One region of the Paenibacillus sp. FSL H7-0357 genome, then DNA from elsewhere that is predicted to be linked to it. Evidence: predicted binding sites of a transcription regulator. Region 1 holds the regulator's gene; each other region holds the start of a gene.

Region 1 (8,034 bases):
GACCGACGGACTCTGGTTTGCGGAAAAGTTTGGACTGGCACCGCCAGATCTGGAGTTAAAAGAACGCATTTACAAAGAATTGATGGACGGAGTAAAGGAGGAGAAGTAAGTGCCGTATCTGTTTTTGGCGATATCCATTGCCAGCGAACTTGTAGGAACTTCGATGCTCAAAGCATCGCAAGGATTCACCAAAATAATCCCTGTAATCGTAATGCTGATTAGTTTCATTTGCTCGTTCTTCTTTTTGTCGTTGTCATTGAAGGCTATTCCATTAAATACGGCCTATGCAATTTGGTCTGGAATCGGAGCGGTAGCTACAGTTCTGATCTCAGTACTGATCTGGAAAGAAAAAATAAATACAGGCAGCGTAATAGGAATAACCTTAATCGTCATTGGTGTGATTGTGCTGAATTTGCTGGGACCTGGACATGGTTCTTCTGATGAGGCTGCCGAAACACAACAAACCAGCCTTTCCGATAGAGCCTAAGCCGAAGCTGTTGAAATAAAGATCATATACAATTTGTTCCATACAACAGTATGATGACGAAATAACTGTACCCTGCCAGAACGGTGGGGTATTTTCATATTCAAGAATACAGGGGAGTGAGTGAAAGTTGTCTGTGCATCGAGGTAATTTTTTCATTAATGGAATTGGCGTATTTAGCGTATTGATGTGGCTCATATCGGTTGTAGCTTGTATTTACGCATTCGTACTGTTGGTTAAACTTGCCAGGAGAGGAATAATAGCTTTGGATTTGTACATATATGCTAAAAATCGTGAAATACGCGACCGGTATGAATCAGCAGACAGGAAGGACCAATATTAAGCACTATGAAAAACACCCTCGATCATTTTTTTGTGATCCTTTGGGTGTTTTTGCTTTTTGTCTGACCACCATACTGTTACTCCCTTATTGTAACCCGTGTTCCAATAGGTACGATTGCTGCAAGGGCCAGCACATCCTCATTGTACATGCGGATACAGCCATGGGAGACCATATGTCCGATGGAGGAAGGGTCATTCGTTCCATGAATGCCGTAATGTGGTTTGGATAGACCCATCCAGAATGCACCGAAGGGTCCGCCAGGCTTGGGCTGTTTGTTAATGATAGTGTATTCTCCCGCCGGTGAAACGGTAAGTATGGTGCCAATACCGACAGGGAACCCTCGGGTAACGATGTTATTGTCAAGCAAATATAGCATGCGCTGCGACAGATCAACAATAATCCGATAATTAGGCATAGGTTCAGCACTCCTTTGATATCAGAATATGTGCGGAGTGCTGTTGCTGTTCAAAGGAAATGTTATATGAGATAAATAGAACAAATGTTCGCAATGAGTAAAATGACCATTTGAAAAGGGGAAAGGGCTGCTTCACTTGAAAAAGCGAAGCAGCCCTTAAATATGAACAAAAATATTAATGGATATCGCGGAAGAGACCGATAACTCGTCCCAAAATCGTAACGCGGTTAAGACGGAGGGGTTCATAAGCCGGATTCTCCGGCTGTAGACGAATGTGGTCACGTTCTTTGTAGAATGTCTTGACTGTAGCTTCGTCTTCTTCGGTCATGGCAACGACGATATCGCCATTGTCAGCAGTCTGTTGCTGGCGGACAATTACGTAGTCACCATTCATAATACCTGCTTCCACCATGCTGTCACCGAGAACGGAGAGCATAAATACCTTGTTGTCCCCCACATAGTGGGAAGGTAGTGGGAAGTAATCTTCGATATTCTCCGTTGCGGTAATCGGCACCCCGGCGGTGACCTTACCTACGACAGGAATACGGGTAACCGTCTGTACGAATTGATGTACATTCTCGGAATCTTCCTGGCCGAGCAGCTCAATTGCACGCGGTTTCGTAGGGTCGCGGCGGATAAGGCCTTTCTTCTCAAGCCGGTCCAGATGGCCGTGCACTGTGGAGCTTGAGGCCAAGCCTACAGCTTCACCGATTTCCCGGACGGACGGAGGATAACCCTTGCTACGGACTTCGTTACGTATAAATTCCAGGATCGCCAGTTGACGACTCGAAATCTTTGACATCGGAATCAACCCCATATAGTATGTTTGGGAAAATTATAACATAGAACTTCCGTTCGTACAAACATAAGTTCTAACAATCTGAGATTAATAGTGGAAATAGTAGCTTTTTACCATATTAGTATCTAATAACGGCTTGGAAATGGCGGGAAAAGGCAAAGCCGGTGCTGGAAACTGGCACATTTATGGATACGGAAAAAAAGCGAACAATTGTTCTAAAAATTCTATTGATCAAAACACATGTTCGTGTTATATTATTTTCGAAAGTAAGAACAAGTGTTTGGAGGACGATAACAATGTTAAAATACAGTACATACCGCAGCATCTACGAAGAGGCCGGTGAAGTTGAATCTACTAGAGGACAATCTGCTTCTAATCATATGAATGAAATGAAACAATCCGCCGCCGCTTTATTTGCAGCGATCTTAGGATTATGCCGTAAAGAATATCTCGTGAAGCTTGTGCTGGTCTTTATGCTTGTTGTATCCGGATTTACAGTTGTTGGTAATGTTTTTGCAAGTTCAGCATCATTAGTGAAGCAGGAGAAACGGGTAGTAGTTGAACGCGGAGACACGCTCTGGAGTATCGCCCTTAAGAACAAACCAGCGGGTATGAAGACGGTCGTATATATAGAAGGAATTAAAAAAACAAGCGGTTTGAAGAACGGGAACATTCAGGCCGGAGATATACTGACATTGCCTGTGTATTAACTTCATCATAAGCAGTATAGACTGACGTAAAGAGCTTTCAGGGGGCAGACCTTGACAAGCTCTTTTTCTCATGGCAAAGTTAGAATGAATTTATAGGGGAGGGGAAAGCATTGAATATTGACGAATTGGTCGCACGCATCAATGAACTGGCACGCAAACAGAAGAATGGCGGCCTGAGTGAAGAGGAATTGGCTGAACGGGCCAAGCTCCGCGAGATTTATCTGGGCAACATCCGCAGCAACTTCCGGGCCCAGCTCGATACCATTGAAATCGTGGATAATGATGAGCATGAACAAGGCAACAAGGGACTCAAACATTAGTCCAGTGTGTCTTTTTCATAGATATTACAGGATGACTAGGGGGAACTGACATGGCCCGTTCTTGGGAAAGAATGGTTCAACGCAACACACAGCAGGTCAACAAGCAAAGAAAGAAGCAGGGCAAGGATTCCATTTATGCTTCTTCGTCAAAATCAGCTGCGAAAAACAGTGATATCTTTAAGGGCCGCAACATTGTATTTCCTGTTGTTCTAATGCTGCTTGGAATTATGTTCTGGGTGGTAGGCTCGATCGACGAGGCCAGAGGCAGCGGCATCCTTGCCAATTGGCTGGGCGTCGTTCTTTACTTTGCGCTGGCGGCACTTCTATTCTTCCGGCGTCCGTATCTGAAGGTTGAGCGCAACAGAGTGTCTACGATTAAGTATAACCGTGAACGCTGGCTGCAGGCGGGAGATATTGAGAAGATCACATTGTCCCGTGGAGTGGTTGTGCTTAAATATAAGGGCAAGCGCAAACAGTGGATTTTCTCCAAGCTGATTAACCGGTATAACACTGAGGCCATGGGTGTACGCCTGGAGGAGTTCGGCAAAGCCAATAATATCGAAGTAGTACACGAGTAGGAAGATATAACAGCATAGGGAGAGGGAGAAGTCTAATGCCAATTACCGCCGTACTATTTGATCTTGACGATACATTGCTCTGGGATGAACGGAGTGTTGAAGAAGCCTTCCGCAATGCATGTGAAGCTGCAGGTGACTCCATTGATCCTAAAGAGCTTGAAGTTGCCGTTCGCAGGGAAGCCAGGAATCTTTATGAGACTTATGAGACGTTCCCTTTCACAAAGATGATCGGGATTAATCCTTATGAAGCACTTTGGTCCAATTTCTCAGCTGGAGAACAACCGGAGTTCCGTAAGCTCCAGCAGTTGGCTCCTGTATACCGTAAAGAGTCGTGGCGGCGTGGTCTGGCCTCCCTCGGTGTCGAAGATGAGGTGCTTGCCGAAACGCTGGCAGACAGGTTTGCTGCCGAGCGCCGTAGCCTGCCTTACATGTATGAAGAGACGTTACAGGTGCTTGATGCGCTCCGTGGTAAAGTGAAGCTGCTGCTGCTCACGAATGGTTGCCCGTCACTGCAGCAGGAGAAGCTCGACGGAGTGCCGGAGCTTATCCACTATTTTGATCATGTAGTCATCTCAGGCAGCTTTGGCAAAGGAAAGCCGGACAAGGATATCTTCCTGCATGCTCTTTCGCTGCTGGATGTAACCCCTGAACAAGGGATGATGGTCGGCGACAAACTCACGACGGATATTAAGGGCGGCTTGGCCGCTGGCTTGACTACTGTCTGGATTAACCGTACTGGCAAATTACCAAATCCTGAGATTCAGCCGGATTATAGAATCGGCCATCTCTCTGAGCTCCTCCCCCTGGTACAATCGCTATAGTGTAACCTTTGTGAAGCCGGTATCCCCTAATGGGATGCTGGCTTTTTTGCGCTCAAAGCAAGAGGTTGGTCAATTATAGGGAGAGAATCCATCTGTAAATGACTAACTTCACGAAAAAGGCGTGAAAGTTTAAGCAATCTTCTAAAATTGCGAATATGTTGTGTATAATAGTAAAAGAATGCAACCGCAAGCTGGAAATATCATTATAAATTCTACCTTGGTCGGGAGGACTCCGGATGATGAAACCCAAGAAGCTGATTGCTCTTTTTACGATTGCGGCGATGTCAATGATTGTAAGCTGTTCAGGTAATAATGGAGAATCAAGCCATATGCATGACGGATCAGAGCACTCTATGGAACCGATTCACGTCGAGCTGAGCTGGAATCCGGGGGACGTGTCGGTAAATCAAAAGGTAGTTTTTGAGGCTGTGGTTACCCAGGGCAGTGAAGCTGTGGATGATGCGAAGGCGGTGCTTTTTGAGATTGTGAATAAAAATAATGAAGAAGACAAGCAGGAGCTTGAAGGCAAGCTCTCCGGCAACGGTACATATAAAGCTGAGTCGATCCTGATGAAGGAAGGCAACTATGATGTGACTTCGCATGTAACAGCTAGAACACAGCACTCTATGCCGACTAAAGAACTTACAGTGCAGCCATAATGAAATAGAGATAGAGGCTGGCTATAAAGAAAAACTATTATGCAGAGTGGAAAGGAAGGCTTTTCGATTCCGCTTTATTCTGCTAAACTTACTCTAATGTTTTACTGGGGGGATATGAAGTGGCTAAATACACACTTGCTGAAAGCTTGCAGCAGCGGATACTGATTTTAGACGGAGCAATGGGCACGATGATTCAACAGGTGCCACTTACCGGTGAAGATTTTGGCGGGGATGAGCTGGATGGCTGTAATGAGATGCTTGTGCTCACCCGTCCGGAGGTTATACAGACTATTCATGAACAATATCTTGAAGCAGGCGCAGATCTGATCGAGACGAATACCTTCGGCGCAACCTCGGTTGTGCTTGCCGAATACGATATCCCTCAGCGGGCCCGGGAGATTAACCTGGAAGCTGCGAGGCTGGCCAGAAATGCTGTTGAAAAGATTGAAACGCCCGATCACCCGCGTTACGTAATCGGGGCGATGGGTCCGACAACAAAAACGCTTTCGGTCACCGGAGGCGTAACATTCCAGGAGCTGGTGGATAGCTACGAGGAGCAGGCTATAGCGCTGATTGACGGCAAAGTGGATGCCCTGCTGCTGGAAACTTCCCAGGATACTTTGAATGTGAAAGCCGGAAGCATCGGCATCCGCAACGCCTTTGAGAAGGCAGGCATCACTTTGCCAGTCATGATCTCGGGTACTATCGAACCGATGGGCACGACGCTCGCTGGACAGAATATTGAGGCGTTCTATATCTCGCTGGAGCATCTGAAGCCGATCTCCATCGGGCTGAACTGTGCAACCGGACCCGAGTTTATGCGCGATCATATCCGGTCGCTCTCGGCAATTTCTTCGGCAGCAGTTAGCTGCTATCCCAATGCCGGGTTACCGGATGAGAACGGGAACTATCATGAGTCACCGGATTCGCTTGCCCGCAAGCTGGCAGGTTTTGCCGAGAAGGGCTGGCTGAATATTGCCGGCGGGTGCTGCGGAACGACACCGGATCATATCCGGGCGATGGCAGAGACACTAGCGGCTTATCCGCCGCGCCAGCTGGAGGGAAGTCATCCGCCGGCATTGTCAGGCATTGAGCCTGTTTACGTTGAGAGTGACAACCGTCCTTATATGGTAGGTGAGCGTACGAATGTACTCGGCTCGCGGAAATTCAAGCGGCTGATCGTGGAAGGGAAATACGAGGAAGCCTCGGAGATTGCCCGGGCACAGGTCAAGAGTGGAGCTCAGGTCATTGACGTCTGCGTACAGGATCCGGACCGCGATGAGATCGAGGACATCAAGCTGTTTCTGGAGCTGGTAGTCAAAAAGGTGAAGGTTCCATTGATGATCGATACAACCGATCCCAAGGTTATTGATCTGGCGCTGCAATATTGCCAGGGTAAAGCGATTATTAACTCCATTAACCTTGAAGATGGTGAAGAAAAATTCGAACTGGTTACACCGCTGATTCATAAATACGGGGCTGCGATTGTCGTAGGCACGATTGATGAATCCGGACAGGCCATTAAAGCGGAAGACAAGCTGGAGGTTGCCAAACGCTCCTATGATCTGCTGGTGAACAAATATGGGCTGGCGGCTGAGGACCTGATATTTGATACACTCGTGTTCCCTGTTGGTACAGGGGATGAGCAGTATATCGGCTCTGCTAAGGAGACCATCGACGGTATCCGCATGATTAAGGAAGCCCTGCCTTCCGTGCATACGATACTGGGGATCAGTAACGTTTCCTTTGGACTGCCGGAAGCGGGCCGCGAGGTGCTGAACTCGGTCTTCCTGTATGAATGCACGAAGGCCGGACTGGACTATGCCATCGTGAACACGGAGAAGGTAGAGCGTTATGCTTCCATCCCGGAAGAAGAGCGCCATCTGGCTGAGCAGCTGATTTACAATACGAATGATGAGACTCTGTCTGCCTTCGTTGCTGCGTTCCGTGAGAAAAAGGTTGAGAAGAAAGAGAAGATCTCCAATCTTTCGCTGGAAGAACGGCTCGCTTCCTATGTGGTTGAAGGAACGAAGGAAGGGCTGATACCTGATCTTAACGAAGCGCTGACCAAAAGTGGTCCGCTGGAAATCATCAACGGGCCGCTTATGGCTGGAATGTCCGAGGTGGGCCGGTTATTTAACAACAATGAGCTGATTGTCGCTGAAGTGCTGCAAAGCGCTGAAGTAATGAAGGCCTCTGTCGGCCATCTGGAGCAGTTTATGCAGAAGGACGAGACATCGGTGAAAGGCAAGATTATGCTAGCCACCGTCAAAGGGGATGTCCATGATATCGGTAAGAACCTTGTGGAGATCATTCTCTCCAACAATGGTTACCAGATCGTTAATCTGGGTATAAAAGTACCACCTGAAAATATCATTGAAGCTTTCCGCCGGGAGAAGGCCGATGCGATCGGCCTATCCGGCCTGCTCGTCAAGTCGGCGCAGCAGATGGTCCTGACTGCCCAGGATTTGCGCTCAGCAGGTATTGATGTGCCGATCATGGTAGGCGGTGCCGCGTTGACCCGTAAATTCACTAAAAATCGTATCCGGCCTGAATATGACGGCCTGGTACTGTACGCTAAAGATGCGATGGATGGTCTGGATATCGCTAACCGGCTGATGAATCCGCTGGAGCGGGCCAAGATTGAAGAAGAGGTCCGCCTTGAAGCGGAGGCGGCGGTTGCGGTGGCACCGCAGCAGGAGCTTCCGGTGCTGACCCGGGCCGTCCGGTCCAAGATTTCAGCAGATGCACCTGTATTCATTCCGCCGGACGTAGAGCGCCATGTGCTGCGCGGCTATCCGCTAGGTCATATCATTCCATATGTGAATATGCAGATGCTGCTGGGCCATCACCTGGGATTACGCGGTTCGGTGGAAGCACAGCTTGCCGCCGGGGATGCCCGCAC
Region 2 (8,034 bases), 190 kb from region 1:
AACCAATAAATCCGGTTGTTCTTAAGAAATGGCGCACGATGTCCAACTGGTACTGTACCCGTAAAGAGAAGTCCAGACTCCAGCAGGTCTCAACGGTGACCGCCTTCGTACCGAGAATTTCCTGAACCGCCTTCCGCGAGGTTCCGTTTCGCTCACGCCGCCGGATATTGAAATGATAGGAAGACTGAGTTATGGACCGGTTCATTCGTTTAACGATTTGTTTGGCCACTCTAGCTGTGCGGCTTCCTGGACTAATAATCAAAGTCTGGCCAACCCGTTTGGGATTTTTTTGTGATAGTCCATTCGCTTCATGCAGATCCAGATACCACGAAGGGCCATGGTGCTGCGCCAGCTGAAATAAGGCTCCTGCCAGCGAATGGCTGGCCTTCGATTTACCACGGTAAGGAAAGGTCCGGTTTAAATCCGGCTTGCCTCTGATCTTCTTACGGTAAGCCTTTTTATTCACCAGAGGGACTATAATAAGTCTGCCTTTTAGGAGGATCAGCTCTCTGCGGGTGAACATTCCCGCCAGATTTTGCGCTGCACGGATGCTGGCTGGTTCATTCCCGTGTATTCCAGACACCACCATAAAGACCGGGCCGGGACGTAGGCCGCTAACGACATAATAGGGAGTTGCATAAGACGTATCTGGCGCAAGCATACTTTTCTCGACGAACACCGAATCTCACCTCCGGAGCGGTTCCGTAAAGGAATATCTATATATAAGTATTCGTACTGCTGCTTACGGTTTGGACACTCCGGGAAAAACATCGTCCATTAGCCTCAGCAGGCTCCCTGTTTAGACAGACAAAAAGCCCGGTTTCCCGGGCTCTGTTAGTCATACTTATATGCTATTGATACTGCGGCAGCCAGTCGCCGTGGGCAGCTATCAATTCATCACACATGTTCACAATATCATCCATCGACAGCTCTGCCGCCGTATGCGGATCTAGCAGGGCCGCATGATAGATATGCTCTTTTTTGCCGGTGATTGCCGCCTCTATGGTCAGCAGCTGTGTGCCAATGTTCGTGCGGTTCAGAGCGGCACATTGCGGAGGCAGATCCCCCACAAAGGTAGGTGTAACCCCGCTGCTGTCCACGAGACACGGAACTTCGACACAGGCCTCCCGTGGCAAGTTGGTGATCAGACCTGTATTCATCACGTTGCCACCGATCTTGAACGGTACATTCGTCTCGATCGCTTCCAGAATATAAGAGGCATATTCATGCGAGCGTTCATGCTGAAGCTCGTGGTTACCGACGAGTTCCTCGCGCAGTTGCTGCCAGCGGCCAATCTGCTCCACACAGCGGCGCGGATATTCGTCGAGCGGAATCTGGAAGCGTTCGATCAGCTCCGGGTAGTTCCTTTTTATAAAATAAGGATGGTACTCCGCGTTATGCTCAGACGATTCTGTAATGTAGTAGCCGAACTTCAGCATCATTTCATAACGTACCATATCTGTGTGAGGCTCCAGCTGTTTCTCTGCCGCACGGCGCTTAATCTCCGGATAAAGATCCTTCCCGTCCTTCGTGACCTCCAGCAGCCAAGCCATGTGGTTGATTCCGGCGATCTTCGCCTGCACTCCCGTCTGGTCGATTCCAAGGTGGTCAAATAATCCGGGGATACACTGCTGCACACTATGACACAGTCCTACTGTCTGCACACCGCCATAGGTGTTCATTACATTCGTCAGAACAGCCATTGGATTGGTATAGTTCAGGAACAGTGCATCCGGGCAGACCTCGCGTACATCCGCAGCAAAATCCAGCATCACGGGGATGGTGCGCAGATTGCGGAAAATGCCGCCGATGCCCACCGTATCCGCAATCGTCTGCCGCAAACCGTATTTCTTCGGAATTTCAAAATCGGTTATGGTGCAGGGATCGTAACCTCCGACTTGAATCGCGTTAATGACATACTTGGCGCCGCGCAGCGCTTCTTTGCGGTCGGAGTAAGCGTTAATCCTGCATGTGCTGCCGCTGCTATTCTTAATGGAGTTAAGCATGTTCTCTGAGTCCTTTAGCCGCTGATGATCAATGTCGAACAAGGCAAGCTCGAAACCCTGCAGCGCCGCTGTCGCTATGCAGTCACCCAGAACGTTTTTGGCAAAAACAGTGCTTCCTGCACCGATAAATGTAATTTTAGACATGAACAATACGCCTCCCGTTGGTCGCGGTAAGAATGCCTGCTTTAAGCAAATAAGGAGTTTATGCAAGGATGAATAGGGCAGATGATTGCAGTAATTACAGTCATTATCCGCTGTTTTTTTGCTATATTCACTATAAAATAGAACGCCGGAAATGAGTATGGAGAAATACAAGTGAGATATGGATCTTTGTTGCATTTGGAATCGTGATGTAGTAGCCTGAGATTAAATGCAATATCAATATGACTCAGTCATTCATGTATGGGAGGCCCTTCAATGAATCTCGAACATTCGTACTTCACTGCCAGCTTTAATCTCGTACCAGAAGAGCAGGACATGGCCGTATTATTCAGTGGTGAAGGCAGACCCGTACCCGGACACAAGATCGGCCCCTCCGTGCATGATTATTTTTTGATCCATACCGTGCTAGATGGCGAGGGCTTCTTTCAAAGCGGGAATGTCTCGCGGCACTGCCGGACCGGAGACACGTTTGTTATTTATCCGGGGTCCCTATTCAGTTACCAGGCTGACAAGGACAGCCCCTGGCACTACGTATGGGTAGCCTTACAGGGGGAAGCTGTTACGGCACTGCTCTCCGATGCCGGGATTACCAAGGAACGTCCGTTGCTGCATTCCGGGAACACCCGCGAGCTGCACAGCCTATACGAACATATTCGCTTGGCCTTCCAGCAATCCCCTTATCCCCGGCTGGAAAGCCTGGAGGCCTCCGGCTGGACCCGGCTGCTGCTCCACCAGTTCGGGCTGGCCAACCTCAGTGTCCTGCCAGCCCGACCCAAAGAAATGCCCGAGGTCATTGACCGCCAGATTGACCAGGCGATCCGTTGGATCTCGCTGCAGTTCCACCAGCAGATCAGCATCGACCACATGGCGGCGACGTTGGGTTATCACCGGGTGCATCTGTCCAAGGCATTCAAACAGAAGACCGGTTTGTCTCCCAAGCAGTATCTGCTGAAGATGCGGATGGACAAAGCCAGGGAACTATTGGGGGGAACACTCACCATCGATCAGGTGGCCTCATCCGTCGGATTCAACGATGCTCTCTACTTCTCCAAGCAGTTCCGCAAATACACTGGCATGCCGCCGAGCGAGTATCGCGCCGTTCTCCGTGAGAGTTAAGGCGAAATGCTGAACAACCCTGACGGAGTTCACCGGCAGGGTTGTTTTAAAACCTATTAGTCACTATATAAGTTCTTGCGTACCTTTAATCTAAAAGGCCCGTCTAAGCGCAGCTTTATTTTCTGTCCGCCTTGTCAACATATTGACCTGTCAATGGATCATAGTGCGGACGTTCCCCGGCGATCTTAAGCTCAATCCGTTGCACCGAATACAGCAGCTCCCCGAAACCGATAAAAAACACACCAATCAGGCAGGACCAGATGAACAGATAGATACCGGCAGATAATGTGCCCATGTTCATGGCTACAGGAATCGAAGCAATCAGTCCAAGAACAATTACACCGCCACCTAAATATTTTAAATGTTCGCCTTTCATTGACTTCCTCCTATCTGCAGAACAGACTCATTATAAATTGTTGAAATTCATCCCGATTACACCTGCAACAAGACTAACCAGCAAGTAGACAATGATCATCCCAAGCAAAACTTTAAACAGGTTAACCGACCTTTTCATTGTTTGCTTCACCTCCTGTTAGCCCGCCTAACGGGTTTCTTATTTATCCGATGGAAGAAATGAAATCCTAAATTATTCCAACGGCTACTCGTGCTAATTGTAGTGTTTCAATACCTTCCCGTCAATGTTGCTCCTTGCAGCGTATTAGTTAATTGATGCAATTGGGGTGATGCGGTATACTGCTGTGTAGACTTTATACTAGTACAGAAATGATTAAGGAGGTTGTCCAATTGAAGGAGATTCGAATGCAATCAAAAGACCGCGCCGTAAGCTTCAGACTCATTGAAGAGTCCGGAGAATTTATAGTGTTTGACATGTCATTGTCTGGCCCTGCGCGGGATAGAACAAGCTACAGCGGAACAAGTTTTGAAGCAGCCTGGAAAGCTGTCGAGGCTATAATAGGGGTAACAGCTATACCGGACGAATTCAAACCATATGCAACAGCATTGTAGTAACAAGCAGAATGCAAAATCTTTTATGACATGAACATATAAATTTTAAAGAAAGGGTCCCAGGATTGGGACCCTTATTTATGTAGTCGCATGAATAACATCGTCAATCTTAATCCAATCATATTCATACTCAATCTGTAATTTGACCTGTCGCAGTTGCAGGTCCACCGACATAACAACGCCCCTGATCTTATGGTCTTTCTCTGGATCGAACAGCGTGATCGTGATCTGTTCGTTGTAACGCTTGGAATAAGCAATCACTTGATCAATCAGCTCCCATTCCTGAGCATCAAGCACGGGTTTGCTTCGCAGGCACTGTTTTTCTTCATCCTGGATGATTCGGCGCTTGTGCTCCGGAGTCATCATCCGGCTGCAGTCGAATATGCTGTCAAATTTCTTCATGTTGTCAGACCTCCTCAGCCCCTATAAATAGGAACACTTGTTTGTATTATAACCATCTTAAAGAAATTAAAGCAACGGAAAAATCCGCCAGCTGAACACTGGCGGACTGAGAACTAAACGCTATTTGATTGAATATTACACCAAAAAAGCTATGCCCGATTCACCGCGACAACCAGGTTATGGGGACAATTATTTCATGTTCTCCACCGGCAGATTCATTACAAAGTACTGAATAGCCAATTCTTTTTCAATCGTCTTCAATACATCTTCTTTCGTACTCTCGTACACAAACGTTTCCTGCTTTAAATACGTTAATACAATATTGCAGCTATGATCAAAACTGGCGAGAGCTTTGCTGTCTTTCTCTTCCAACTCCAAGCGCATTTGGGTAACTAGTATTAAGTATTCTTCAATCAAAGCCATCCGGTACGCATCTTTCAGTACGTCAGCTTGTCCCCAAGCATACATGCCCCCCTCTATTACTTCAGAAGAGTGCTCCACATACTCAAGACTTGAGTTCAATAGCAGCAATTCGATCCGTTCAAGGATTTCATGATAAATCCCCTTGATAACATTCCTTGTATCCACAGCCATTCACCTCTCCGACTCCATTTTTCTGAGAAAATCAACCTATCCGTCCTAACCTGGAGGGTGCTTGGGTCTAGATTCACTGTAAACAGTTACTTTAAGAATAACCCGGTTTCTAGGCAATGTATATAATAATAATACAATATTGTAACCATTAAGTCTGTTAAATTCTTCTAATCCTGTTTAATGATAAGTAGAGATCATAATGCCACAGTTTTAAAAGGAAGTGAAATGAATGAGAAAAATAGAAATACAGTCGGCCTTGGAGCAAAGTATGAAGCAGCGTGTTCATCTTGTGAGCGGTGAAACTTTTACCGGCCTTTGTGAAATTGATCATCCTTCGGATTCCTTAAGCATTTCAACAAATAAAGGTATCCTTAGGGTACCTTTTTGGACCATAAAACGTTTTGTTCACATCAGAACATAGTCAAACCAGCCTGGCTTTTTTCAAAAAAATCAACCCGCCAACATACGGACTGGCGGATTGATCAATGTACACATTTCATGCAATTATTAGCTGAATTTGAATCCCAAACTTATATCTATAATTTACCATCCAAATGCCATGAATACAAGAAATTTCAACTTTAGCCAAGCATTTTGCACATAAAGGCCGGGAAATAACTTCACCTTGGAACCACAGCGTTCGATTCAGCATTGTCACGGCTTTGCCGCCGTAGCGGTAACAGTTTTATAATGGAGCTACTCTGCGCAGAGAGTAAACGTAGAAGGAGCTTTACAATGGACCTCAAAACATCCATTTACCAGCATATTGTTACGGAAGGAACACATTATGAAGTCGGGCGCGCACTAGGGGCATTTTATAAACACGACACTGCTTTTATGTCCTTTATGTCCTCGCCGTTTATGGGCAGTCCGCCGCTCCATCCGGCTGCCGCTGATAAGGCAATGAATATGTTCGAGAAATATTGTCCCGGGGTCAATCAGGAAATCAAAGGTTTCGCCGATGAAACCGGCATCCGGGAAGAAGCGGTCGTCTTTTACTTCTCTTATTTCCAGTCAGCCGGCCATTGCAGCCAGGCAGCCTTACGAACCGGTCCTATAGACAAAAGCCGTACATATCATATGCGGACGTATGATTTTGGCTGGGAGGATGCTCCCTATAATCAGCTTTTGCTGAGCACCACCCGTGTGACGGGCAAGCCCGCCCACATCGGATTTTCACTTCAGCTCTTCGGCCGGTATGACGGCATGAATGACGAAGGTCTCAGCGTGACCACGACTTCCGGCAGAATCCGGCCAGAAATGACAGGTGAGGGCTTTGTGTTCCCGGGAGTGGTTCGGGCCCTGCTCGATGGCTGTACTACAACCAGAGAAGCTGTTACCCTGCTGCGCAGCATGCCGATCTCCGATTACAGGAACTTTCTAGTGACCGACAGGCACGGTTCAATGGCATTGATCGAAGCAGCTGGGGCACATAAGGAAATTGAGGTTTATGATGCCAGGACAGCGAGCCTTTCCCAGCTTGTCGTTTCCACCAATCACTATACGCTGCCAGCCATGAAGCAACATAACCTTCAGCTGATGCATAACTCGCAAGCGAGGCAAGAGGCGATGTACTCGACTCTCTGGAACAGAGGAACGGACTATAATCCGCTGGAAGCAATGAAACAACTGGCAGGTCAGCACCTGCCAGAAGGCGTCTGCTGCCATCACTACGATGAAGGTTTCGGGACGTTATGGTCGATCGTTTGTGACAATGCCTTACGGGAGACGCATATATGCTTCGGTTCACCCATGATTAACCCTTGGAGAAGCTTTGGGTTCAGTGATCCGCCCGGCATAAACGAATATACCGCCACTTTGCCTAACGAACAGTCCGACGCACAGTTTTGGAGCAATATACTTTAAGAACCTTTCATGTTAAAAAAAGAGCGGCAACCGGCTGACCTGTTATTCAGGGTCCGGTTGCCGCTCTATTCATACTTTTTTCTCCGCTCACTGCATGGCTTTGTTTAGAATTGAATGCACAAAAGCTGTCTTGCCCTCCGTATAGGCTTCTCTGTCATTGCGGTATTGTTCTGCCAGGGCCAGCTTTACTTCCTCATACGCCCGAACCGCAGCGGGATGACTCCGCAGATAGTCCCGGAATGCAATATGCTCCAGATAACCTTTACCGTCCTTAGGACATACATAAAGATGATAATGCATCAAACCGTCATCCTTCTCGCACTCGAATACCTCTCTGCCCTCGATCCCAAGATTTCCAAGATGCACATAACCAAATTCCCGGAACCTCTCGACAATATCAGGCAGTGCCTCATAGCTCTCCATCACAAGATCCAGGTCTATAATCGGTTTGGCCGCCAAACCTTCAATAGAGGTACTGCCCACATGCTCGACAGCAATGACAAGATCTCCGAGGATCTCAAGCATCCGCTCTTTGATTCTGCTGAATTCGGCCTTCCAAACGGGATTATAAGGAACAACTTCAATAGGAACAGGGCTTACAGCGATGACAGTCACCTTCTTTATTGGGTTTGTTAGTGTTCTGTCAGCTTACTGTAAACCTTCGCTCTTTGTAAATGATCCGGTGCACACTCTAGAGTGGCTGCGCACTCCCGATTTCAGATGGCTGGGATAAAATGCAAACCAGTTTCTCATACTATCTGTTAGCAGATGGAGGTGAAATCATGCCCAAAAATAGTGCCGATCCCAAACACGACCGTGCAAATAATAAAGCAGATAAGAAAAACAACCAGCAAAACCATGCACATCTTACTGAAGAACCCCAGATGTTAAACGCCAATAAGGCTGAAGATTATGTTCCCAG
Region 3 (8,034 bases), 1.4 Mb from region 1:
CGCTCTCCTGGGGAGGAAGCTCCCCGTCTTCAGCGGCTTCCTCCATGCGGCCCGCCGGTGCAGTCCCCCGGTCAATCAGCAGCAGCTCCGGCGCGAAATAAGTATCCGGCCGGTTCTCCTCCGCTCCCGGGAAATTCGCCCCGTAGACCAGTTCGGCACGCTCATCGTAGCTGATCTCTGCAACGGTCCTGTTCATGATCTGGCGGAAAATCATATTGACGGCATTCACAACTTCCATCCGGCTGCGGAAATTACGCGCCAGATCGATCACCGAGCCCCGGGCAGCTGCTGCTCCGCCCTGCTCTTTCTCATCTCCGAGAATCCCCTCTCGGCCAGCCCCGTTATTTGACGCACCAAAGCTGAGATACTTGTCCAGAAAGAGCCCCGGCTCCGCCAGGCGGAAGCGGTAAATACTCTGCTTCATGTCGCCGACCATGAACCGGTTGCCCGGCGATTCGCGGGAGATAAGCCGCACGATCTCTTCCTGTACGCTGTTCGTATCCTGGTATTCATCCAGCAGTACCTCGTCGAACTGCTCGCGGTATTCCATTGCCGCATCCGATGGCAGCGAATGGCCCGGCGCAGAATCAGGATGGCGCAGAATCTGCAGACAGTAATGCTCCAGATCGCTGAAATCGACCAGACCGCGGCCTGCTTTCTCAATCAGGTAACGTTCACCGAACTCGATGACCGTCTCAGCGAGTTCCTGCATCAGCGGAGCCGCCTCATGCAGCTCCGCCAGAAAAACCTCGGCTGGACGCCCAAACAGCGATTTTTGAAGCTCCAGCAGGCTCTTCTTCACATTGTCCCGCAGCTCCTTGACCGTCTCCTGCAGTCCGGGATCGGTTGCATCCTTCTTGCAAGCCTTAAGCTTGCCAAAGGATATCTCTATGAATATATTATAGAGCTCTGCCCAGGGTTTATTTAGCAGATCATCCTGCAGCGCCCGGACCATTTCCAGATCCGCAGTCAGATTCTCCGCATAGGGAGCCGGACCGCCGGGCTGCAAGGCGATTTCATGCCCCTGAATAAGCTGGCTGGCCGCGCCGTCCAGCGTAAGCTTCGCCTCGGCAAGAATACTCTGCACCCAAGCCGTGCGGCTCAGAGCTTCCGTGTCCGGCAGCGAGAAATCAGCCGCAGTATCCCTCAGCCACTGTGCCGGCCAGGGATGGCTGCGGGCAAAATCATGCAGCCGCTGGACCAGCGCATGCACCGCATCATCGGTACGCTCGCCGCTGAACCAGTCTGCAAGCTTTACGAAAATGCCATCTTCTCCGTCTTCAGAGACCTCACCATATTTCTCTTCCAGCAGCTCCTCCAGCAGCTCTTGGCGCATCATCTCCGCCTCATGCTCATTCAGAATCCGAAATCCGGGGTCAATGGGGATCTGCTGATAATAACGCCGGATAACTTCCAGGCAGAAGGAGTGCAGGGTCGTGATCGACGCTCTTCCCAGCAAGGCAAGCTGGCGGCGCAAGTAGTCATTGCCCACTGCTCCGCCCTCTTCCGCACCCTCTTGCTCCTCCAGCTTCCGCTCCAGTGCCTCGCGGATCCGCTGCCGCATCTCGGAGGCTGCCGCCTTCGTGAAGGTGGCCACCAGCAGCCGGTCCACGCTGAAGCCGTTCTCCTCGTTGCTGATCTTGCGGATGATCCGCTCGACCAGTACGGCTGTTTTGCCAGAGCCTGCCGCTGCCGCAACCAGAATATCTTCGCCGCTCTCGGCAATAGCGCGCCATTGATCATCGCTCCACAGGCTGCCTTCCGGCTTGGCCTCTATTTCAGCTCTAATACTCACGGCTTCTCTCCTCCTTTATGGGACAGCAGATCCCAGATCACGTCTTTGCCCGGCTTGGCAAGATTGTTATAGCCATTGCCCTCCACAGCCTCGTCAAACTGGCATACCGGCCGGAAGGAACAGAACGTGCAGGCCGTTTCCTGCTGAATCCGGTATGGCTGGATCGCCACATCACCTTCCGTAATCCGCGTCCCGATATCGGAAATATTGCTGCGCACCGAGGACAGCAAATGCCCCCACTGCTCAGGCGTGGCTACAGAGGCGCTGCTGTAAAAGCTGCCGTCGCTCTTCAGCGCTACCGGCACAATTGAGGAATGCCCTTTATCGAGCGTAGTATCCATCAGTGAAACGACCTCACGGTCCGCAGTCAGCAGACCCTTCATTTTGAACCGTTTCAGAAGCTCCTGCTCCGCCTGCTCACGGTTCAACCCGTTTGGCGACGAGAGCAGCGGATCATGCACATGGAAATACAGGGTTCCTGCCGGAAGCGCAGCCTTGCCCAGCCACTGCTCCGAATAGGTGAGCAGCACATCGAGATAAGTCAGCATCTGCAGCGACAGCCCATAGTACACCTCATGCAGCTTAAGATCCTTCTGGCTTGATTTATAGTCAATAACCCGCAACAGAACTCCATGCTCCCCTTCGGCCATATCGACACGGTCAATCCGGCCCACCACCTCCATTACACAGCCGTTAGGCAATGTAATTCTCAGCGGCGGGAGATCTTTACCCGGGCCAAAGTCCAGCTCCAGCCCCACCGGCTCGAAGCTGCCCCGGCGGGCATGCTCGCCGAGGATCACGGAAGCGCGGCCGACAATATTCTTCAGTTTGCGGGAAATGTATCCGTAGCGTTTGCTGCTCATCAGAATTTCGCCCTGCAGGAGCGGCGACAGCCTGTCTACTGTCTCTCCGGCTTCCCGGCGGCATTCCTCAGCCGTCAAGCTCCCCCAGCCGCGGCCCTGCTCCTGCAGCCGCTTGGCCATATCGCTTAGCGCGGCATGGAAGAGCTGTCCAATGTCCGGCGCCTGCAGCTTATAGAGCTGGCGTTCTTTCAACCTTAAGCCGTATGAAGCAAAATGGGAGAAGGAGCAGGCAACGAACTTCTCCATACGCGACACGCTGCCGCGCAGTGTTCTGCCTCCGTATAAACGGAGGCTGGTCTCCCGCTTGAGCGGAATGCCGTCATTGCGGTAGAACAGCGAACCCAGCAGCTGCTGCAGCTTCGGACTCCAATGCTCATCCTCCGCGAACCAGTTATAGACATCCCACCACAGTCCGGGGATTTCCACTCCCTGCCGCCACTGGCGCAGCTGCATAATCAGCATGCGCAGACTTTGTCCGGGATGCCCCACAAAGCCCAGATGCAAAGCTTCACCTGCATCGGCTTCGTCAGGAGATACCGCTGCGGGGAACCCGGAAAGGGACCGTTCTTGCAAAGCATCCGGGAACATGCCATGCAGCTGGCGGATGATTTCCGAAGGCAGCAGCGCTTTGCCCTCATCATCGGCTGTGGCATAGCTGATCCACAGTCTGGTGCTGGCCGTTGTCAGCGCGCCATAGATCAGGAAGCGCTCATCGAGCAGCTTGCGCGAGGATCCCGGAGCCAGCTCCATTCCGCTGTTCTCCAGCAGCAGCCGTTCTCCCTCAGACAGGATGCCGTCCTCTTTGAACTGTGCAGGGACAACCCCTTCGTTGAATCCCAGCAGGAAAGCATATTTCACACCTGAAACCCTCGTCCGGTCCATGCTTCCGACCAGCACCTGATCCAGGGCAGGCGGAACCAAACCCATCTTAAGCTCGCTGAGTCCGGTCTCCAGCACCCCGGCAAACAGCTCGAATTCCATTCTCTCCGATCCCATCATTTCTGCGATCTGATCCAGCAAATCGAGCACTGCATCCCATAGCTGGCTGTGTTCCCGCGCACGTTCCGGCTGTCCCAGCTCAAGCGCCTCTCTGCTCAGCTTCTCCAGCTTCCGGGCGGTATCCGACTCCCGGAGCAGCAGGTACACCGCTGTACATAGCTCCAGACCGCTGCGGCTCTTCTTGATTCTTTTCTCAAAAGCATACAGCGGACCGGTAATGCACTCCCGGCACCGCTCCATTTTCAGAAGCAGCTCCTCATCCACAATCCGGCTGCCTTCCAGCGAAAGACTGGGGATTCCCTTCCAGGAACGTCCGTCGGTCCAGCGGTATCCATGGATGCCGCAGGCCAGCACATAATTCTCCAGCGCGTCCATATCCTCGCGGGTAATACTGCCGTCAAGCGGAAGCAGAAGCTCGGTCTTCACACAGCGGAACACATCCTCATACCGCCAGCGGCGGCGCACTACATCAAGTGCAGACCGTACAAATTCCACCAGCGGATGATGCAGCTCATTAACTTTCTGATCCAGGAAGAACGGGACGCTATAGTCTTGAAACAACGGGGTAATCAGCTGCTCATAATCTGAAATGTTGCGCATGAATACAGCCATCTCGCCGTACTCCGCCCCTTCATCCCGGGCCAGCCTGATCATTTCACGCAGCGTGCCCTCGACCTCTGTTCTATGCGAGACTGCAGCGCTGATCGTGATGGCTTCCGCAGCCTGCCCGATATCGCCGCTCCAGCGGCTGCGGCGGTGAAATCCGCGCTCCAGGTGGGCCAAGGCCGGACTTCCGGCGAAACGCGGAAGCACAGGCGGCGCCAGCAGCTCGTCCCAGACCTCAAGGCCCAGCTCTTCGGCCATCCCGCGCAGCTTGATATACGTAACTGCGGAGGGGTGAAACAACTCCAGTTCATGCGGCTGCAGCCCCGTTGGATAAATCCGGTCAAGCGTAAGGGCCACTGTCACCCTTGATGCATGCTGCATCAGCTCGCGCAGCACCATAAATTCCTGCGGGGTAAAACCATGGAACCCGTCTACCCAGATCTCGGCTTCTCTTATGTAAGAGGAATCCGCAATATGCTCTGCCAGTTCAGCCAGCCGGTCTTCCTGATCTATATACAGCTGTGACATTTCCTGCTCCAACTCGCTGAATACGATATGCAGATCATCCAGCTTGCCGGCCAGAATCGGACTGCTTCCTATGGCCTCGCGCATTCTTGCCAGCTGTCCTTCCAGATCGGAAGCACCCAGGCAGCAACGTTTCAGCTCGGTATGCAGTGCGCTGAGCCGTTCCACAAAGCCCGGTCTGTCGCTTGAAGCGCCGAACAGCTTCAGTTCTTCCTTGCGGCGGTTGATGATCTTGTATATCAGCATTTTTTTGCCTTCTTCGCTGATGGGCAGACTGGCGCTGCCCCCGGTCTCCTGCTTCACCCGGAATGCAAGCCGCGAGAAGCTCAAGGTCTGGGCCCGGATGCTGCCCTTCACGCTGCCTGCTGCCAGCAGGCCTCTCTCCGCCCCGAACGAGCCCTGCTCCGGAACAAGTACAATGATCGGTGCGCCCAGCGGCTCAGACTCCAGCTTTGAGGATACCGTTTCCCATATTCTTGTTGTCTTGCCGCTGCCCGAGCGGCCTATCAAAAAGTTTACCGTCATTGCAGTAGACTCCTTCCGTGGCCAAATCTATGAATACAACCGGTATCAAATTTCTAAACCCAGTTGATGAATCCGTCCCAACATTATAGCATATCTCTTCCAAACGGAACATACGTTTGCCATTGTTTTCAAGTTTCAGCGGATGGATATCCGCATGTACAGCACAAAGAGACTGCCGCGTTTTTAAGCTGCGGCAGTCTCTTGATCATTCACGGTAATATTCACAAATAAGCATGGTCCAGCTTCACTTCCTGCTGCCCTCCCCTTTCTTCATCTGCAGCAGTTCCAGCCACCGGGCCGCCTCTTCTTCAGAAGAGAACGCCAGAATGATTATCAATGAAAAACGAAAAAAAGAGCCTCTTTACAGAGACTCCCGTAGAGCCGGCTTAGGGCCAGGTTTGTTTATTTCTTGCTGCGCACTTCGAAAATGGCAAATTTCAGATAATGCCCTTCGTCGACACCGAGAATTTGCGGATGGTCTTTCCCCGCGGCCCGCCATTCAATCAGTCTGAGGACCTTACCGGCATCCTTCGCCGCTTCGGCAATGGTATCCAGGAACAGTTGCGGCTGCATGTGGTAGGAACAGCTTGCCGTCACCAAATAACCGCCCTCATTGACCAGCTTCATGCCGTGCAGGTTAATATCCTTGTAACCACGGCAGGCACCGGCAACAGCGCTTTTGGTTTTGGCAAACGCCGGCGGATCCAGAATGACGACATCCCATGTGCGTCCGCCGCCAGCAGTCATCGGCTTCGCCGTATCGGCCTTAGCCGCCGGCTTTGCTCCTGTCTTAGCCTCTCCTGCACCGTTTGCCCGCTCCGTCCGCTCTTCCAGCCCTTTAACCTGATTGCGCAGAAAAGCAAAAGCATCATCCACCACAAATTCCACACGGTCTGTGAATCCGTTCAGTTCCACATTGGCCTTGGCGCTTTCGATCGCGTGGGCGGATACGTCGAGGCAGGTAACCTTTTTGGCTCCGTATTTGCAGGCATGCAGTGTGAAGCTGCCCGTATGCGCGAAGCATTCCAGCACTGTCGCACCGTCCCAATACGGGAAGGTGACCGGCTTGCCGCTTTTGTTCACCGGCAGGGTCTGAACCAGACCTTCATCCGTCTCGATCTCCTGCAGCGTAATTCCGCTGCGGCCGCCCCAGCCTTTGATCAGCGGAGCGATGGAAGCTCTATTCTCGCGCTGGTCGAAAAAGTAGCCCGTCTTCTGGCCTTCCTCAATATCCACGATTACCTTAAGACCGTTCTCGCTTACAGTAATGTGGCGCGGACATTCCCCGTAGAGCACTCCGGTTCTTTGCTCCAAACCCTCCAGCTCCCGGACACTAACATCACTGCGCTCATAAATCCCGCGTGGATTCATCACTTGCACCAGTGCCTCCACAATCTCGGCGCGGCGCACATCCATGCCCAGCGTCAAGAGCTGAACGACAAGAATCTCGCCGAAACGGTCAACAATCAGGCCGGGCAGAAAATCAGCTTCGCCGTACACAAGCCGGTACGCGTCTGCTCCCGGCAGAAAACGTTCCCGATGCTGCAGGCAGCTTGAGAACCGCTCCGCGAAAAAGGCCGTATCCATGACCGCCAGCGGACTCTGGCAGAGAATTCTCACCCGGATTTGCGAAGCCGGATTATAATAACCTGCACCCAAAAAACGCCCCTGGTGATTAAGCACATCCACCAATCCGCCTGCCTGCGGATCTCCATCCACCGAGGCTACCTCGCTGGCGTAGACCCACGGATGACCCTGCTCCAGTCTTTTCTTGCGGTTTCGTTCCAGAATAACCGATGCCAATGACTTCAACTCCCTGTTCGTGTTAATGATTTCATACATGTCCACTGCAATGCTTTCATATATTGGTGTACAACCCCCGTTCAAAGGAGCCTGTCCTTATGATCCGTGACCTGCTGTTCCCTATTATATATGGTCTAGTTATCTTTCTTGCCGGCATGAAGCTTATGGAAGCCGCGCTGTCGCGGCTTGCTGGACCCCTGCTATCCCGAGGCCTGCATAAGGCCACATCTACGCCAGTAAAAGGCCTCATTTCCAGCAGTCTGCTGTCGGCACTGCTGCAGAGCAGTACTGCCGTCACGGTGCTGACCATCGGCATGGTCAATGCCGGCCTGATTACCTATGCCCGGACCCTGGGCATCATTCTCGGCAGCAACATTGGCACCTGCTTAACCACCGAGCTGATTGGACTGCAGATCAGCACGATGGCCACGCCGCTGCTGGCTGCCTCGCTCTGCGTCTGGGCCGCGGCAGTCATGATCGGCGAGCTGCCGCCTTACTCCTGGCGGGCAGCGGGAGCCTGCCGTAAATTCTCCGGGCCGCTCCAGTTCATCAGCCTGGCGGTGGCCGGCTTCGCGCTTGTCCTGTGGGGCATCGCCGTCATGCAGTCGATCAGCCCCGCGCTGCAAGCCAGCGGACTGTTCCGCTGGTTCCTTGGCCATGCTGCCACCAGCGCTCTCTGGGGGCTTGCCGCCGGAGCTTGTCTGACCGCAATGCTGCACAGCAGCGCGGCGGTCATCGGGATGGCGATGGGCCTGGCTTCCACCGGCGTGATGCCGCCGGAGCTGGGCATCGCCATCGTGCTTGGCGCAAATGTCGGCACCTGCGTCACCGCCGTAATTGCCGCAATCGGCGGCTCGCCTTCCGGGGTGTTCGTCGCCTGGTCGCATGTAGCGCTCAACGTCGGCGGCGCACTGCTGT

The links. Region 1 encodes LexA, which represses DNA repair genes until DNA is damaged. Its sites were predicted from a motif close to CGAACATATGTTCG; they were not measured.
Region 2: the regulator LexA is predicted to act here: its motif matches at 4,683-4,696, upstream of H70357_RS18590 (YolD-like family protein).
Region 3: the regulator LexA is predicted to act here: its motif matches at 5,419-5,432, upstream of addB (helicase-exonuclease AddAB subunit AddB).

What each region holds. Positions count from the first base shown of each region.
Region 1 is NZ_CP009241.1:4,485,378-4,493,411, reverse strand. Features, by position in the region: gene H70357_RS19535 (TetR/AcrR family transcriptional regulator) at 1-109, shown strand, start outside; gene H70357_RS19530 (DMT family transporter) at 110-487, shown strand; gene H70357_RS19525 (L,D-transpeptidase) at 904-1,242, opposite strand; gene lexA (transcriptional repressor LexA) at 1,418-2,044, opposite strand; gene H70357_RS19515 (LysM peptidoglycan-binding domain-containing protein) at 2,338-2,751, shown strand; gene H70357_RS19510 (DUF896 domain-containing protein) at 2,862-3,071, shown strand; gene H70357_RS19505 (hypothetical protein) at 3,122-3,649, shown strand; gene H70357_RS19500 (HAD family hydrolase) at 3,685-4,470, shown strand; gene H70357_RS19495 (FixH family protein) at 4,707-5,129, shown strand; gene metH (methionine synthase) at 5,309-8,034, shown strand, end outside.
Region 2 is NZ_CP009241.1:4,296,360-4,304,393, forward strand. Features, by position in the region: gene H70357_RS18565 (M14 family metallopeptidase) at 1-679, opposite strand, end outside; gene H70357_RS18570 (alpha-glucosidase/alpha-galactosidase) at 852-2,150, opposite strand; gene H70357_RS18575 (AraC family transcriptional regulator) at 2,424-3,284, shown strand; gene H70357_RS18580 (hypothetical protein) at 3,400-3,660, opposite strand; gene H70357_RS18585 (hypothetical protein) at 4,029-4,250, shown strand; gene H70357_RS18590 (YolD-like family protein) at 4,329-4,652, opposite strand; gene H70357_RS18595 (hypothetical protein) at 4,842-5,246, opposite strand; gene H70357_RS18600 (hypothetical protein) at 5,476-5,667, shown strand; gene H70357_RS18605 (C45 family autoproteolytic acyltransferase/hydrolase) at 5,982-7,112, shown strand; gene H70357_RS18610 (GrpB family protein) at 7,200-7,727, opposite strand; gene H70357_RS36320 (hypothetical protein) at 7,895-8,034, shown strand, end outside.
Region 3 is NZ_CP009241.1:5,838,560-5,846,593, forward strand. Features, by position in the region: gene H70357_RS25890 (UvrD-helicase domain-containing protein) at 1-1,795, opposite strand, end outside; gene addB (helicase-exonuclease AddAB subunit AddB) at 1,792-5,313, opposite strand; gene H70357_RS25900 (class I SAM-dependent rRNA methyltransferase) at 5,716-7,116, opposite strand; gene H70357_RS25905 (Na/Pi cotransporter family protein) at 7,215-8,034, shown strand, end outside.